DNA from 3 places in the Ruegeria sp. BA12 genome. Region 3 is predicted to be linked to each of the others. Evidence: riboswitches for the same ligand, from Rfam matches in the RefSeq annotation. Region 3 holds a riboswitch; each other region holds the start of a gene.

Region 1 (5,445 bases), on a different contig from region 3:
TTACCACGCCACAGCAACAGGCAGGTCGCTTGCGGATGCGCGCGCACCTGCGCCAAATGGTCTGCATTCCCTCGAATATGCGCCGCGCGATCAAGGCCCGAGCTGCCAAATGTCACCAGTTCCGCGTGTTTCATAGGATTTCCCTTGGGTCGTCGGCACAGGGCTGCCACGGCTGCCCTTTTGTTGCAATGCCAATGTTGCAATGCCAATTCGCACCACCCGAAAACTTGAAGTCGTCAATTGACTAAAAACACGCTATGCAAGTTGCATTTATTATACTTTTTGGAGAAAATGATTAACATATAACCGCCAGAAGTAGAAATTTGACACATCCCCTTCTCCCGTCCCGCGCACCACTGAAGATACGGGTTCTGGCAACATCCGATCTGCATATGAATCTATGCGGCTTCGATTATTATTCGGACACCCCCGACCCCTCAATCGGCTTTACCCGCACCGCCAGCCTGATCCGCGCAGCCAGGTCCGAGGCCGAAGCGCAGGGTGCTCTGGTGGTTCTGTGCGACAACGGAGATTCACTGCAAGGCACGCCACTGGGGGAATGGGCGGTTCAATCCGAAAACGCACCACACATCCTGATGCAGGCATTTTCCGAGCTGGGTTATGACGCAATCGGGCTCGGAAATCATGATTTCGGCTTTGGACTGGAAACGCTGGGCCGTGTGATTGCAGATGCTGCGTGCCCGGTGATTTGCAGCAATGCATACCGACAAGACGCCCCCTCCTGCTGGCAAGATCATGCGATTTTGAATCGAGAAATAAAATTTGATGATCAACATGTTACGCTGAAAATTGGTGCGTTCTCAGTCCTGCCACCGCAGACAGCCAAATGGGAAGCACACCTGCTACAAGGCAAGGTCGTCATCGAAGATATCCTGACTTGCGCCGCACAAAAAGTGACGAATCTGAAAGCGCAGGGTTGCGATTTGATCCTTGCATTGGCGCATACAGGGATAGGGTCGGCCGAACCGGAAACGGGTTTGGAAAATGCCGTCATCCCGCTGGCCGGTATCGAAGGAATTGATGCGCTGATTGCCGGGCATTCACATCTGACACTGCCCGGAAACACACATGACGGGATTGAACACGTCGATGCAAATCGGGGTCTGGTTCACGGAAAGCCGGTGGTCATGCCCGGTGCGTCCGGGTCATTTCTGGGGGTGATCGACCTGACATTGGACAGGGCGGGAAATGGCCATTGGACCGTTCAGGATCATCGCGTCAGTCTGCGGTCGATATGCCCAACCAAACCCGACGGCTCACCCAAGCCTATCCAGGAAGACCCTGTTTTGGCGCGCCTTTTTGCCCGGGGCCATTCGGAAACTCGGCGGCGCACGGCGCAACCCGTTGGCCAGACCGATAAGCATTTGCACAGCTATTTCAGTTTTTGCGCCCCGGACAAAGGTTTGGTTCTGACCGCCGCGGCCCAGGCAGCAGCCCTGCGGCCCTATCTGCAGGGCACGTCATTTGCGGATTTTCCTGTTCTGTCCGCGACCGCGCCTTCAAAGTTCGGGGGGCGTGCCGGCCCCCGGTTTTTCACCGACGTCCCGCCCGGCCAGATATGCCTGCGCCATGTCAACGACATGTATGCGTTTCCCAATGAGCTGCAGGCGGTAGTTGTCACCGGAGAGCAGATCAGCGACTGGCTTGAGATGTCTGCAGGCGTGTTCAACCAGATTACGCCGGGACATCAGACCACATTGGTCGACATCAACAGGGCGGGGCATAATTTTGATATTATACAGGGGCTTACTTATCAATTTGATCTCTCTCAACCGGCTCGGTTCGACGCTGGCGGTCACTTGATCGACCCCGTCAACCGGCGCATTCGCAACATTCGCTTTGACGGCCAACCGATGGCCGCCGATCAACGGTTCGTCGTCGCACTGAACAATTACCGTGCCAATGGCGGGGGTCACTTTCCCTTTGTTGATCAGGCCGAGCCCATCGCGCTGCCGAACCTTCCTGTTCAGCGCGTCTTGCAGGACTATCTGTCCGGCGCACTGCCGCAAGATCCCTTGCAATATGCGCCCTATCCTTTTGGCTTTGCCCCGATGCAGGGCGCGACTGCGCTGTTAAGAACTGGTCCGAAGGCACAAACCCACATTGCCGAGCTTGAAGAATATGACCCTCACGTCGTCGGAGAAGACGATGAGGGCTTTTTGTTGATCCGTTTGACGCTCTGACGGGTTGTGTTTCCTGCGCCCGTTGCCTATATCAGACCCCGAGAGGTTGGCGCGGGCGAGCGCCTCGCCAACCTGGTCAGGTCCGGAAGGAAGCAGCCACAACGAGCCCCGCTTGGGTCGATGTCCAACCTCTCACTTAAGCTCCCGACATGGAATTGTTGCGAACAGGCCTAGGCAATCAACCGTGGCCAGACAGCCGAATTGCGCCGGGCAAAGGCACCGATATGGCCAACCTCGGACAGTCCGAACTCGGCCGGAGACAACAAATGGCGGCGTGCGTTGGGCCCGTACAGATCAGCCAGCCGCCAGACCGCGTTCTTTGGCACCAGATCGTCATCCTCAAAGCTGAACAGATCCACTGGTGTGTCTGACTGTGCCCAGCGGGCCTCGGGCAAGGACACGCCGATTTCAGGCAGGTAGTTGCGCGGCGCAGTACACCAGCGGCGCCACTGCCAATAGACGCTGGCAGGCAGGTTCGATCCGAATCCTAGTGCCTTGCCCGGCAGGTAACCCAGCGCTTTTACGGCCAGGGGCGCGTGTCCGTACCAAAACAGCAAAGCCAACGCCCGATAAGGCCAGGGATGGTCCGACACAGTCACCGGCCCGGCGCAGACGCAGATCATACGGTCGATCTGATCAATATCGGGTTGAATCGGCCCCAGCATACCGCCGACGGAATGGCCGATGCTCCAGTGCTGCGCGTCGGGGTATCGCCTGCGCATCTCGGCCCGAGCCGCAGGCATGTCGATCAGCGCCCAATCCGCCATCGTGGCCTGAGCTGACTTCAATGGCCTGCTCTGCGAATGGCCGAAATCGCTGTAATCATAGGTCAGACAGGCCATGCCATGTTCCGCAGCCAACCAGCGTGCAAAATGCTGATAATAGTCGCGCGGCACCCCGGTGGCGCTGTGGATCACCACTGCGATCCCAGGTTCGGCCACCGGCAGATACAGCCGAGCCGACAGTTGGGTCGAACCAGAAGGAAACTGAAAATCCTCGGTTAAAACAGCTTGTGCGGTATCCAGCATGGCGCCCTCAATCTGAACCGATTAGTTCACCACCCCAAACGGCATCTTTTGCCGCCCTAAGTCAATCCTGTTTCCGCATGACCACGCGTCCACTTTGCCCCACCAAAAGGCGGCTTGACTCAGGTCACCCCTACCCGCTAGCGATTGGGTGATGGTTCTCGTCCCCGGTCCCCGGGGCGGGATGAAAAGGGAACACGGTGCGGTTCTGCCCGGAAAACCGGAACGAACCAAGGCCGCGACTGCCCCCGCAACTGTAAGCGGTGAGCAATGCCGAAACACCACTGGCCGCAAGGCTGGGAAGGTCGGCAACGCAACGACCCGCAAGTCAGGAGACCTGCCATCGAACAAGAAACTGAAACTCGGACGGGGTGTCCGGGCAGGTCGTCAGCACGCTGCCACACCTGATCCATGCCCCCGTTCCACGCGCGGAGGGCGCAATATGATCTGGAAGACAAAGACACACCAATTTACCGCAACCGTTTGCCAACGCACAGGAAAAACCTGTCCGGCGCTGGCCCGGATGGCGCGCACGATCGTGCAGGCGATGGACGCGGCCGTTCCTGCGACGACGCCTGATTTTGAGTTCGACGGCAGCACTGAGCTGGCCTATTGCACGCAAGGATGCAGCGCACGGTTTCGCGCTCAAAAAGACCTGATCCGGGTCTTTTGTGGAACAAGCGAGGATGCGCCCCTCGAGTCGCTGGATGCTTACGCAGATATGATGTTCGGCCCGGATGTGACCATGCGCCCCGCAGGCATGCTAACCACCCCCCCCTGCGCCATGCTTGAGGTCACAGCGATTCCGCCCAACCCGGTGGCACAGGCAGAGCGGCAGGTGGCGCTCTGATCTAGCCGCGCGTCCGCCCAAGGGCTGCCCATTCCATCTGGCCGTCGGTCTCGACGGCGCAGGACCGCACCGCCCGCAAACGGGCCAACGCTGTCTCGGGGTCTTCGCCATGCTCGACCATAAGGCGCAGCACGATCATCCCGGACCGGCCACAGCCGCCCCGGCAATGCACCAGCACCCGCCCCCCGCAGGACAGGATATCAGTCGCCGCAGGGCTGACACTGCCCCACGCCGCGTCAACCTCAGGAGGCGGCGTACCGAAATCCGCAACCGGCAGATGCACCCATGCGATATTGAGTGCGTGCAGGTCTTCGCCAAGCCCACTTGCGCCCTCTTGCAGTATTTCGATCTCGGTGGTCATCGAGATCACAAGATCCGGCTGCCAGTCGCGGATCATTCCCAAGTCCCGCGTATACCCGCCACCGCGCCCCGGAAGGGGCGACAAGGCAACGGTGCCGTTTCCAATCTGAACTGAATGAAGTGCGAACTGGCTCACTACGGACCCTCCCTGATACTCGCTTCTAAGGCGTGCAAATTGTGCTGCAAACCGAAATTCACCCAAGCCTGCTGTGGACGCGGGCGGCGGGGGTCTCTACGCTGCATCGGAACCCGAATCCGACAGAGCAGATATGAACGACACGCCCAGCCCCGCCTATCAGGTTCTTGCCCGCAAATACCGCCCGGAAACTTTTGCCGATCTCGTCGGTCAGGATGCCATGGTGCGCACGCTGAAAAACGCGTTCGAGGCCGACCGCATCGCGCAGGCCTTCATCATGACCGGCATTCGCGGTACCGGCAAAACCACCACGGCCCGGATCATCGCCAAGGGCATGAACTGCATCGGCCCCGATGGCGAGGGTAAGCCGACCACGGAACCCTGCGGCCAATGCGAGCATTGCGTGGCCATTATGGAAGGCCGCCACGTCGATGTGATGGAGATGGACGCCGCCAGCCGCACCGGTGTGAACGATATTCGCGAGATCATCGACAGCGTCCGCTATCGCGCGGCTAGTGCGCGCTACAAGATCTACATTATAGACGAGGTCCACATGCTGTCGACCAGTGCGTTCAACGCGCTGCTCAAGACGCTTGAGGAACCGCCCGAGCATGTGAAGTTCATCTTTGCCACAACCGAGATTCGCAAAGTGCCGGTGACGGTGCTGTCCCGTTGTCAGCGGTTTGACCTGCGTCGGATCGAGCCCGAGGACATGATCGGCCTGCTCAGCAAGATCGCGGCGGCGGAAAACGCTCAGATCGCGGATGACGCGCTGGCGCTGATCACCCGTGCAGCCGAGGGTTCGGCTCGGGATGCAACCTCGCTGCTGGATCAGGCAATCTCGCACGGTGCGGGTGAAACCAGCGCCGA
Region 2 (5,445 bases), on a different contig from region 3:
GATGTTCTGAACAGAAGCAGGAACACGAAAACGGAACCAATCGAGGTGGTAACGATCCCAACGGGCAGTTCTTGCGGAGCCAGCAAAAGGCGGCTGAGAATATCTGAACCTGTCAGCAAGGCCGCCCCGACAATCGCTGCAGTGGGTAATAGATGCCGGTGCAACGGCCCTGCGATCCCACGGGCGATATGAGGGACCATCAAGCCGACGAAACCGATCACGCCAGCCACCGAGACGAACACAGCTGTTGCGAGGGCCGCGACAAAGAACATGCTGAACCGCAGCCCCTGCACCGGCACGCCCAGCGTTGCAGCTGTCAGGTCTCCGGTCAGCAATGCGTCTAGCCAGCGGGCGCGATAGAGCGCGTAGGCCAAAATAAGCAGCAATCCGGCGCAGACCAGCGGGAACGTCTCCCACCGGGCTAGGCCCAGACCGCCCAGCATCCAGAAGATCACCGAATGCGCGGCGCGGCTGTCGCCTGCGAAAATTAGATAGTTGGTGATTGCAGAGAACAAGAAGGACACGGCCAAACCGGCCAATATCAGTTTCTCGGGCGCGCTTGTACGCAACCCGTGAACCAGTGCCAGCACGATACCCGACGCCACAAGCCCTCCGCAAAACGCGGCCAGCGGTAAGGTCCAAAAACCCAGAATATCCCCGGTCACTGTGATGACGAACACGGCACCTGCCGCCGCGCCCGAGGACAGGCCAAACAAAAACGGGTCGGCCAAGTCGTTGCGCGTTGTGGTTTGCAAAACCACACCGACAATGCCCAAACCAGCCCCGATCACGGCCGCGAACAAGGCGCGCGGCAGGCGCAGGTCAAAGACGATCCGGTGCAGCGGCGACATCTCTCCTTCAATCAGCCCCGTTCCCAGCAAGATCGCCGTGACCGTGTCCGTGACAGGGATGGATGTGGTGCCATAGATGGTGGACATCAGTAAGAGGGCGGCCAACATGACCGCCCCCAGCACAAGTGTCAGGCCCAGTCGGCCCATATCAGTTGAGGCCTGGATGCATGGCCTGGGCCATTTTCGAAATCGCTTCGATATTTGCCGGTCCGGGGGTCAATTCCTCGTACCGCAAACCGATCCAGCGCTCGTTTTTCACGGCTTCAGTCTGCGACATCACTGGATGTTCCTGCAAAAATTTGAACGTGTCCGCAGCGCCATTGCCCGTTTGATAATCAAGCAGCACAAGGAATTCCGGGTTTGCGGCGGCGACCGCCTCCCACGAGGTTCGGCCCCAGCTTGTTTCCATGTCGTGGGTCACGTTTTCACCACCCGCGGCAGCAATCATAGCATCGGGGATGGCGAACTTACCTGCGGTGAATGGCGCGTCCGCCGGGCCGTCCAGCAAGAAAACGCGGGGTTTCGCCAGGTCGGCAGTCTGCGCTTCGATCACTGAGAGTTCGTCTTTCCAGCCCGTGACCAGCGCCTCGGCCTTGTCTTCAACGTGCATGACCTGACCCAGGCGCAGGACGTCATTGAACAGCAGGTCCATGCTGGCTTCGGGGCGATCCTTGTCCAGATGCACACAGCTTTCGGTCAGGATCATGGTCTTGATACCAAAGGGCTCCAGCGTATCCGGGGTCACATCTCCGCCCGGCTTCATGCCGTAATACCAGCCAGCAAAGAACAGGTCGGGTTCCACGGCAACAAGGTTTTCGACCGTTGGGTATTTCGGTGCCAGTTCGGGGATATCGCCGCGCAGGGTGTCGAATTCCGGGCTGGTTTTGTACCAGCCGGTGATGCCGGTCAGACCGACGATCTTGTCCTGCAGGCCCAACGCGAAGGCCATATCGGTCATGTTCATGTCATGCACAACCAGACGCTCTGGCTGGGCTTCGAACACCAGCGGCGCTCCGCAGTTGTCGACGGTGACCTCGTGGGCGGACGCGCCGCCTGCCATGGCTGTGAACAGCGCCACGGACCAGATGTGTTTCATTGGGGAATGTTCCTTGGTTTAGGTTGAGATTGTGGATTTTCGGATATCCAGCGCTGGAATCACGCGGCCTTCGTGGTGAAAACACAGGTATTCAACGCCAAAAGTATCGCGGACCCGCTCGGGGGTCAGCACTTCGGCCACGGGGCCAAATCCCGTCAGCCGCGTTGATTTCATCAGGGCCACGTGGGTGGCGAATTCCGGGATCATGACAAGATCATGGACAATCATCACAACCGTGATGCCGAGTTCGGCGACCAGAGACAGCATCCGACCCTTGGCATCCGGATCGAGATGGTTGGTCGGCTCATCCAGGAACAACAACGATGGGTTCTGTGCCAGTGCCCGGGCGATATGCGCGCGTTGACGTTCGCCCCCGGACAGTACCGCCATGCGCTTGTCTGCCAGCGCGCCAAGGTCGGTCAGTTCAAGGATTCTGTTAAGTTCTCTGGCATGTTCATCCGCCGAACGGTCGGCCCAGATCGGAATCTGGCCCATGGCAACATAGTCCCGCAGTAGCAACCTGCCATCCGGTTGTTCTTGCTGGCCCACAACAGCGATCATGCGGGCGCGTTCCATTGCGGGCATATGTTTCAGGCTGCGTTCCTTGACCAATACATTGCCCAATACAATCTCAGCCGCCCCGCACAGAAGGTTCAAAAGCGTGGTTTTTCCTGCCCCATTTGGACCGGCAATTGCCAGTATCGCGCCCTCGGCCAATTCAAACGAGACGCCTTGCAGAAGAACGTCACCATTGAGCGCATAATATTCGAGATCACGCGCAACCAGAAAAGATGAGGTCGTCATGATGGCTCCTCCAATTGAATTCGAGGCAAACGAGAAAGGGTTTTTGTAAATAGTGGTTGCGGCCGGGCCGTCGCGTTGGTCCAACCGTCTGCGACGTTGCGGTACTGATGTGCGAATTCCGCCAGCGCGTCGACATCTTCGGCAGTTTCAATATCGCCGAACAGGTAGTGTGCTTTTCCGACAGCCTGAAATCCGACGGCCGTTGGTCGCGCGCAGCCCGCCATGCAGGTAACGGTGCGCACTGCGAACCCGGTTGGCAACCTGCCGATCAACGCATTGCGCATGACATCAACAGACAATGCGCCGGTACAGGTCGAGCAGATCAGAAGGAAATGGTCAGGTGTTTCCGGCATAGTCCGCTCCGCTTGAAGCCAAGCGCGGACAGAAGGTGCCGATCATGTACACACGTTTCAGACGTGCCATCAAAGCCTCCTTCCAGGACGCCCCGCCCCGGGTTGGTTGAACATGTGATGGCAGGTCTCCTGACTTGCGGGTCGATGCTTGGCCATCCTTCCCGGCCCAATGACCAGTGGATTTTGGCGTCGCTCACCGCTTACAGTTGCGGGGGCAGTCACGGATTTGGCGCCAAAGTGGCGAACCGCACCGTATTCCCTTTTCATCCCTTGGGCGCACCATCGGGAACCATCTGGCCCTTGCTTGTCTTAGACTGGGGGCCATGTCAATCACGATTTGAAACAACAACTTTTCGATCGGAACTCAAACGCTCAGGGTTTCGAAGTCTGCCGCATGCGTTTTCGCTGCAAGTGCGGCACCCAGTGTCGCATGGGTCGCGACAGCATACTGTGTTAGAGGTGGCATTTTTTCCTTCATGTTTGAGAATTTAATTTGAAAACAGTCGATTGCCGGTCACGCGCGAGCGTTCGGGCTTCGGCCTGGCTGAGTGACACGAGCGTTTCTTCTGATGAAAGCCCCTTGGCCCGCGATTTTGACCAGATGCGGCGCGCGGATACCGGGGACCATGGCAATGCAGCTTCTGACAACCACTGTCGCAACGGGGCTGGAAGGCCGTCAAACACATCCATCGGATCGGTTGATCGATGCTTGCGGCGCAAGCTGCATTGCCCGAGGTTACGTCTCATGCTTCGGTTTCCGGATTTTCCACTGGGTCCAAAACCAAGACGAGACGGGATTCACTGGTACCTTCGATCGGAGGCGAGCGATGCACCACCCCTGACGATGGGCGCTCGGGCCAGAGTGTTCCCCGTAGCAGGATCGGAGCGCCGGTCTGAACGGTAAACACAAGCGCGGGATCCTTTCCATCAGTCGAGGTGCCGTATTGTGTTCCAGTGCCACGATAGGTGCAGACCAACCGGGCGGTGACAGCATCGGTATGAAATTTACGGCAAGCATTGGTGGTGACAACATCCAGCCGCAGCCGCAAGAAGTTGGCGTTCATCAGTTCACAGAAAATGTCGGCCAGAGAAGCGATATCATCTTGAAGCCACGCTCTTTCAGTCCCGTTAGGCATGCCGGAGATATCGCAGAGTTGCCCCACGGTCGTCTTAACGGTGCTTGGTGGAAGAATGAATCGCCCACTTGGCAGAGCCTTGGGATCAAGTTGGTCAAGCCAGCTTTGCATATCCGGCGGGGTTCGCCGGCGCCAAATCAAAGCGGCACAGTTTGGCTGTGCAAAAGTGCGGAGTGCAGACGGATTATCTGCGAAGCTCACACCGGTGACTTTGTCTTCCACTGGCTTTCTAACGAAGTTCATGCGGCATCCTCTGCCCGGCGCCAAATCGGAAAGGGGTCCGGCAGGTCCGGCAAATTGTCGGGCCCTGCCGCCGTGACTGCTGGAATAAGGCAATTGTCCAATCGTGCCTTCAAACTTTGCCAGTCGATCCCGGCACCGATGAAAACGATCTCTTGACGGCGGTCGCCCCACGGCTCTTGCCAGTGGGCCTGCATATAGGTGCGGGCGCTGTCATGTGCGGGGCGTCGCTCTTCGGGAACTGATGCCCACCAGGTGCCGAGTGGTTTGACGCTGGACAATGCGCCGGCGAGTGAAAATTCAGCCACCCAATCGGGGCGTGTCGAAATCCAAAAGTGGCCTTTGGCCCGGATCACCCCTGGCAGATCACCGTTGAGAACGTCCAAAATGCGTTCGGGAACGAACGGAAGTCGCGCCCGGTAAACGTATGACGCAACCCCGTATTCCTCAGTCTCAGGCACATGGTCGGCAAAGCCGTACAGTTCCTTTGCCCACATTGGGTGTTCATGGGCTTGCTCGAAGTTAAACAGGCCGGTGTCCAGGATCTTTTCTGCGGCAACTTCCGAATGGTTGGTCTCGATGATCTCGGCATCTGCATTCAGACTGCGGATGATCTTGCGGGCCGCATCAACTTTTTCTGACCCCGCATCATCAACCTTGTTCAGGATCACCACATCAGAGAATTCTATTTGATCCGTAAGCAAGTGGACCAGAGTTCGCTCGTCTTCCTCTCCCATCGTTTCGCCTCGGTCTCGTAGGAAATCGTGGGACGAGAAATCGTTCAGCAAGTTCACCGCATCGACAACCGTTACCATGGTGTCGAGCCGCGCCACGTCCGACAAGCTGTCGCCCGCTTCATCCCGGAAATCGAAAGTTGCTGCCACAGGCAATGGTTCGGAAATGCCTGTGGATTCAATAAGCAGGTAGTCAAAACGTCCTTCCGCAGCGAGGCGCCGGACTTCCTC
Region 3 (5,445 bases):
GCTTTCTCAACACAGTTCCCTTCGGGCGCGACCGCAGCGGGTTTGACCAGACGGCGGCGTTTGCTCCCGGATACGCGCGTGTCCGCGACCGAGATCGGCACGTCGATATGAACCGGACCGGGGCGGGGCTGTGTGGCCAGCGAAACCGCTCTGTCAGCAACCACGTCTGCGCCCTGGGCCGTCAGCGTGAACGTGCCCTTGGTGATCGAGCGGTAAACCTGCGCGTGATCCATCACCTGATGAGTATAGGTCAGTGCCTCATCCGCATCGACACAGCCGGTCAGAACGATCATCGGCACCCGGTCCTGCAGCGCGTTGGCAACAACGTTGATCCCATTCATCGCGCCGGGGCCCAGAGTGGCCACCAGAATGGCAGGTGCGCCATCACGGTGGTGGACAGCCTCTGCCATGAAGCCGGCGGCGTTTTCGTGTTTGGTCAGGTGAAAGGTGATCCCAACCTGTTCCAGAGCATCCACCAGCGTCAGAACCTCTCCGCCTGGCATGCCAAAAGCGTGGCGGCATCCGGCCTCGTATAGTCTTTGGGCCAAAAGGTCAGCCGCGCGGGGGGAGAGGTCCTGCATTCGTTATGCTCCGAAGTTTTCGTTGCTCAGCAGATTGCGGAGGACGTAGCCAGACGCAAGCAGGTTCACGTCAGTGTGACTATTTGGCTGCGGATTCCGCCACTGACTGAAACTTTGTGTCAAGTTCTTGGGCAATATCGCGCAAAGGCTCTCCGCCTTCGTACACATAGGGGGCAAAGACAAAGCTGGGCGTTTTGTAGGACAGGGTGGCGGTGCCGTCGTCGTTCTCAGTCACGTAAAAGCGAATCGGCGCTTCGATCATTGCACTGACAGAGGTTTCCAGAACGCGCACGGCATAGTCGTTGTTGAAGGCACCGATCACCAGATTGCCGGGTATAGTGATGCCACGGGCCGCAGCCGCCTTGGTCGGACCAGCCTGCGTGACCACGATCAACCCGTTTTCCTTCACCGCAGCCTTCGTATCCGCGACCAGTTCTTCATAGCTTTTGACGGTTGGATACACTGCCCAACCCGACAATGGTTCCTCGGCCCGGACAGGCAGGGCGAGAAGACAGAGCAAACCCAAAAGCGTGCGCATGACGGTGCCTCGTTCAATGTGACTGTCTGAGTGATGCCAGAAATCCGAGTTCCGCGCACGCACATTTCCGTGCGTATTCAGGATTGCGCCGACGTCCAGAAAGCCGCAGAAACATGCAAACCATCAAACACGAGGCCACACGTGGACCCGATACGCCTATTGATTTGCAGCAGTTGTGCGGGAACGCGTGACCGAGTGGCCGAGAGGCAGGCCGTGGATGACGCGCTGGTGCGTGCAGGGCTGAATGGTCAAGTCGTCATCTCGGATCACGCCTGTTTCAGTGGCTGCGCTGAGCCGACCGCATTGGCATTGCAGGCCGCAGGACGGGCGTCTTACGTGTTTTCGGGGGTCGATATCGTTACCGATGCCGAAGACATCGTCGCGACCTGCAAAGCCTATTTGGACAGTCCCGCAGGTTGGATCGAAGACGCCCGACCCTGCGGGCGACTTCGGATGTGTTTGCGCGCGCGGATACCGGCGCTTTAATCGACCTGAACGGTCACGGCAGCGCTGACCGGTACGTTGTCGACCGTCAGTGCACTGTGGCTGTTTGCGTTCAGCGAAACCGAAACCTCGACCTCTCCCTTCGGAAGGTCTGGGATGTGTATCCAGTTGCCGTAGAGCCGGGCCAGTTTCTCGCCATTGATGTAAACATGCGCGTGGCCTTCGCCGTCTACGTCGGCTGTTGACGCGTTTTCCGGGGCAAACCGGAAATTCTGCGGCATGACGTGCAGGTTCCACCCGGCCATCGGGTCCCGGGTCAGCGCGATTGCAACGCTGGGGGCGTCCGCCCCTGCGGGCAGGTTTACCGTGGTCGAATGGTCATGGGCCATCGCTTCGGCATGCGCGCCGCCGTGATGGGACGGATCGCCATGATCGTGGCCGTCAAACGTGACGCCATTGGCTGCCGCCAGCACAAAACCAGCACCACCACCGAACACAAGGCCGATTGCAAAAAGGGCAAGTGAGCGTGCCATTTTTTCTTTCCTTTAGGCAAAAAGAAACGCGCCGGGCAGAACCCGGCGCGTCATTATATGAGAGGATCAGGCCGCTGCTTCGACGCGTTTGCCTTCGCTTTGCCAGAAATACCCGGCAAAGGCACCGACCAGAACCCAGGCGACCAGACCGATGCCAAAGGCGCGAGCGGCGAACAGAGCGCCGATCTCGGTCGGGACGGGGCCGGTGAACACATCCGGTTCGGGCGCTCCGATCAGATGGGGTGCCAGCAACAGGGCTGCTGCGATCACATAGCTGATCAGGTTGCCGCCAAACGCAATCAACCACAGCGCAACAAGCGCAGCACCAACAGTGGCAAACCACCAGACCTGTCGGGCATAGACGTCAGCTGCCGCTACACCAGGCACCTCTGGTGCCAGGGTAAAGCCAGGCGCCAGATGAAAGGCGATGAACCCAGCCAGACCCCAAAGCACGCCGGTGCGGCCATCAATCGTGTGGCCCTGGCCTTCGGCCACGGACATCAGAGCAACCATCAGCAGCGCGTAACCGGTATAGGTCAGCATGGTGAAAATGACGCTCAGCGCGTCACGGGTCAGTTCCGAGAACATGCCCGGCAATTCGGGATGCGCCGAAACGGATTCGGCTCCGAAGTGCACCAACTCACCGGATTCGTACAGCTCTGCGTGCAACAAAACAGGTTGCACAAAGACCAACTGCAGCAAGGCGGCTATCAGCCCCGCTGCAGCACCAGCGAACAACGCGCTGGTCAGTATACGACTGAACATGGTCTTAGTGGCAGGGGAAGCCGGTCGCGTGGCGCACGTCGTGTGCTGCGTCATGCAGCGCCGCGGCCTGTACGTGACCGGTCAGGGTGATGATACCCAGACCCAGTACCACCGCGAACATGACCGGAAGGATACCAGCGCGCGAGGCGGATGCTGTTTGCGTTTGTGTTGCCATCTTTTATTCTCCTTTGCCGCCGCACCCGACGACCGGTGTTTCAATTGTCGCCTGGCAGGTCTCCTGGCTTGCGGGTCGATGCCTCTGTTCGCCTTCCCCCTGAGAACAGGAGTGGCTGGTTGAACAGGGGCTCTCCGCTTACAGTCGCGGGGGCGGCTGTGGATTTGGCTGCCATGGCAGTCGCACCACATTCCCTCTTAGCATCCGGATGTCTCCGGCAGGACCAGACGCGTTCATTTAGCCTCTATGATGCCGCTGGTGCAATCGTCATTTGCGACCTTTTAGGTCAGATCACGCGCTTTTTCAGCAAATAGATATCCATGATCCAGCCATGATCGGCACGTGCCTTGGCACGGGTGTCCAGAATCTCCTGCGCCACATCGGTCAAAGCGCCTTTGATCAGGATTTCCTCTTTCATGCCGACATAGGCACCCCACCAGATGTCATAATCGGCCATGTCCAGGGATTGAAACGAACACTCGCCATCCAGCATTACCGCTACTTTCGAGGCATTTGCCGGCCAGCCTTCATCCCTGATCCGCCGTCCGGTGGTCACAACATAAGGCGCGCCCAGATCATTGATCGGGATGGCGTGGGCGGCCGTCAATGCCTGCAGCGCGGTGATGCCAGGGATCACCCGTGTCGTGGGCTCAGGGTCCAGCCGCGACGCGATTCGCAACGAGCTGTCATAAAGCGACGGGTCGCCCCAGATCAGCAGTGCCACTTGTCGCGCATTCGGGTGGGCCGCAATCGCCTCGTGCCAGCGCAGGGCAATGGCATCATGCCATTCGTCGACCCCGCGTAGATAACCATCATCGGCCCGACGCTTGGGAATGTCGAAATAGGCGATCTGCGGCGGAGTGTCAGTCACAGCTGCAATGATCTCTTCGCGCAACCCGGCCAGATCAGCCTTGTTCTCGCCCTTGTGCGGGATCAGGATCAGGTCTGCATCGCGGATGGCATTTGCCCCTTGCAAGGTCACGTGATCCGGGTTGCCAGTGCCAATTCCGATTAGAGACAACTCAAACATCGTCGAACTCTGCCAGCGGGCCATACAGGATCAGCGCCGGGGCTGTGCCGATCTCGGCCTCCAGCTTTTGCGACAGCGCGCCAATTGTTGCACGGTGCAGGCTCTGGTCGGGAGTCGATACGGATTCGGCCATTAGGGCAGGTGTCTCCAGCGGCAGACCATGCTCATGCAGCGCATTTACCAATAGAGGAAAGGTCCGTTTGCCCATGAACACCACGGTCGTTGCGTCCGGATCGGCCAGCGCGGGCAGGTTCAGATCTTCGGGCAGTTTGCCGCTGACATCGTGGCCAGTGACAAATTGTACCCGCCGCGCAGTCAGGCGTCGTGTCAGGGGTATTCCTGCTGCCGCCGCCGCCGCAACCGCCGAGGGGATGCCAGGGATGATTTCATATTCGATCCCGGCCGCACGCAGGGCAACCAGTTCTTCCTCCAGCCTGCCGAACAACCCGCCATCACCGGATTTCAACCGCACTACGCGAGCACCGGTTTTGGCGTAATCCACCAACAGGCGGCTCACGTGATCCTGCCTGGGTGAGGGTCGCCCGGCCCGTTTGCCCACGCCCACCAGATCTGCATCGCCATGCGCATGACTTAGGATCGGGCCGCTGCTGAGGTCATCAAACAGCACCGCATCTGCTTTTTGCATCCGGTCGACTGCTTTCAGGGTCAAAAGATCAGGATCGCCGGGGCCGGAACCTATGAAGGATACGAAACCGCTCATGCCGAGGCCTCGGCGATCAGGTGAAAGAACGTACCGGTGACGTTCCCGCGCACCGAACCTGTTTGCGGCCCTTCAGCACCTTCAGCATCAAACACCCGCGCCAGCGGTGCGTCCGGCTGTTCTACGATCGAAGAATAATGGAATTCATGCCCCCGCAGAGCCGTGTCGGCTGCAAAACCGGGCATCGGGGCCAGCAATTCTGCGCGCCGATACCCCAGATTGAACTTGCGCTTTTCATACGAGGTCACCAGCCGCAGCAGGCCTGCCATCTGATGTCGCTCGCCCTCTTTGTCGATCAAGGCCTGACCCAGCGCCATGTATCCACCGCATTCTCCATGCACGGGTTTGGATTCAGCGTGTTTGCGCAGTCCGGTCTGGAACGTGTCGGCGGCAGCCAGTGTGCCCGCATGCAGTTCCGGATAGCCACCGGGCAGCCAGACCAGATCGGCATCGGCAGCAGGTGCCTCGTTCGCCAGAGGTGAAAACGGCAGAATTTCTGCACCCGCCGCGCGCCAACCTTCCAGCAAATGCGGATAGGTAAAGGAAAACGCGGCATCGCGGGCCAGCGCAATCCGTTGCGCCGGAGGGCGCGGTAGCGCGGCTGACGATGGCCCATTGGGGCCTGAGGAAGCCGCCACCTTGATCGCCTCAAGATCCA

The links. Region 3 has a riboswitch for cobalamin ahead of ACR0B0_RS07740 (CbtB domain-containing protein). Riboswitches for the same ligand answer to the same signal wherever they lie in the genome.
Region 1: it holds a riboswitch for cobalamin, as region 3 does, so the genes downstream of both, ACR0B0_RS16490 (hypothetical protein) here and ACR0B0_RS07740 (CbtB domain-containing protein) in region 3, are expected to answer to the same signal.
Region 2: it holds a riboswitch for cobalamin, as region 3 does, so the genes downstream of both, ACR0B0_RS14555 (DUF1636 domain-containing protein) here and ACR0B0_RS07740 (CbtB domain-containing protein) in region 3, are expected to answer to the same signal.

Annotation. Positions count from the first base shown of each region.
Region 1 covers NZ_JBQFVF010000009.1:136,432-141,876, reverse strand. The annotation lists gene nudC (NAD(+) diphosphatase) at 1-134, opposite strand, end outside; gene ACR0B0_RS16505 (bifunctional 2',3'-cyclic-nucleotide 2'-phosphodiesterase/3'-nucleotidase) at 324-2,204, shown strand; RNA gene ffs (signal recognition particle sRNA small type) at 2,244-2,342, shown strand; gene ACR0B0_RS16495 (alpha/beta hydrolase family protein) at 2,375-3,232, opposite strand; cobalamin riboswitch at 3,368-3,588, shown strand; gene ACR0B0_RS16490 (hypothetical protein) at 3,672-4,079, shown strand; gene ACR0B0_RS16485 (protein-tyrosine phosphatase family protein) at 4,081-4,575, opposite strand; gene ACR0B0_RS16480 (DNA polymerase III subunit gamma/tau) at 4,709-5,445, shown strand, end outside.
Region 2 covers NZ_JBQFVF010000007.1:143,230-148,674, forward strand. The annotation lists gene ACR0B0_RS14540 (FecCD family ABC transporter permease) at 1-998, opposite strand, end outside; gene ACR0B0_RS14545 (ABC transporter substrate-binding protein) at 1,000-1,947, opposite strand; gene ACR0B0_RS14550 (ABC transporter ATP-binding protein) at 1,966-2,751, opposite strand; gene ACR0B0_RS14555 (DUF1636 domain-containing protein) at 2,748-3,104, opposite strand; cobalamin riboswitch at 3,207-3,413, opposite strand; gene ACR0B0_RS14560 (DUF6525 family protein) at 3,579-3,851, opposite strand; gene ACR0B0_RS14565 (DUF1826 domain-containing protein) at 3,848-4,483, opposite strand; gene ACR0B0_RS14570 (GTP-binding protein) at 4,480-5,445, opposite strand, start outside.
Region 3 covers NZ_JBQFVF010000002.1:435,108-440,552, reverse strand. The annotation lists gene ACR0B0_RS07765 (thiamine pyrophosphate-binding protein) at 1-581, opposite strand, end outside; gene ACR0B0_RS07760 (DUF302 domain-containing protein) at 661-1,119, opposite strand; gene ACR0B0_RS07755 (DUF1636 family protein) at 1,261-1,605, shown strand; gene ACR0B0_RS07750 (hypothetical protein) at 1,602-2,096, opposite strand; gene ACR0B0_RS07745 (CbtA family protein) at 2,163-2,861, opposite strand; gene ACR0B0_RS07740 (CbtB domain-containing protein) at 2,866-3,036, opposite strand; cobalamin riboswitch at 3,073-3,279, opposite strand; gene cobF (precorrin-6A synthase (deacetylating)) at 3,323-4,066, opposite strand; gene cobA (uroporphyrinogen-III C-methyltransferase) at 4,059-4,787, opposite strand; gene ACR0B0_RS07725 (cobyrinic acid a,c-diamide synthase CobB) at 4,784-5,445, opposite strand, start outside.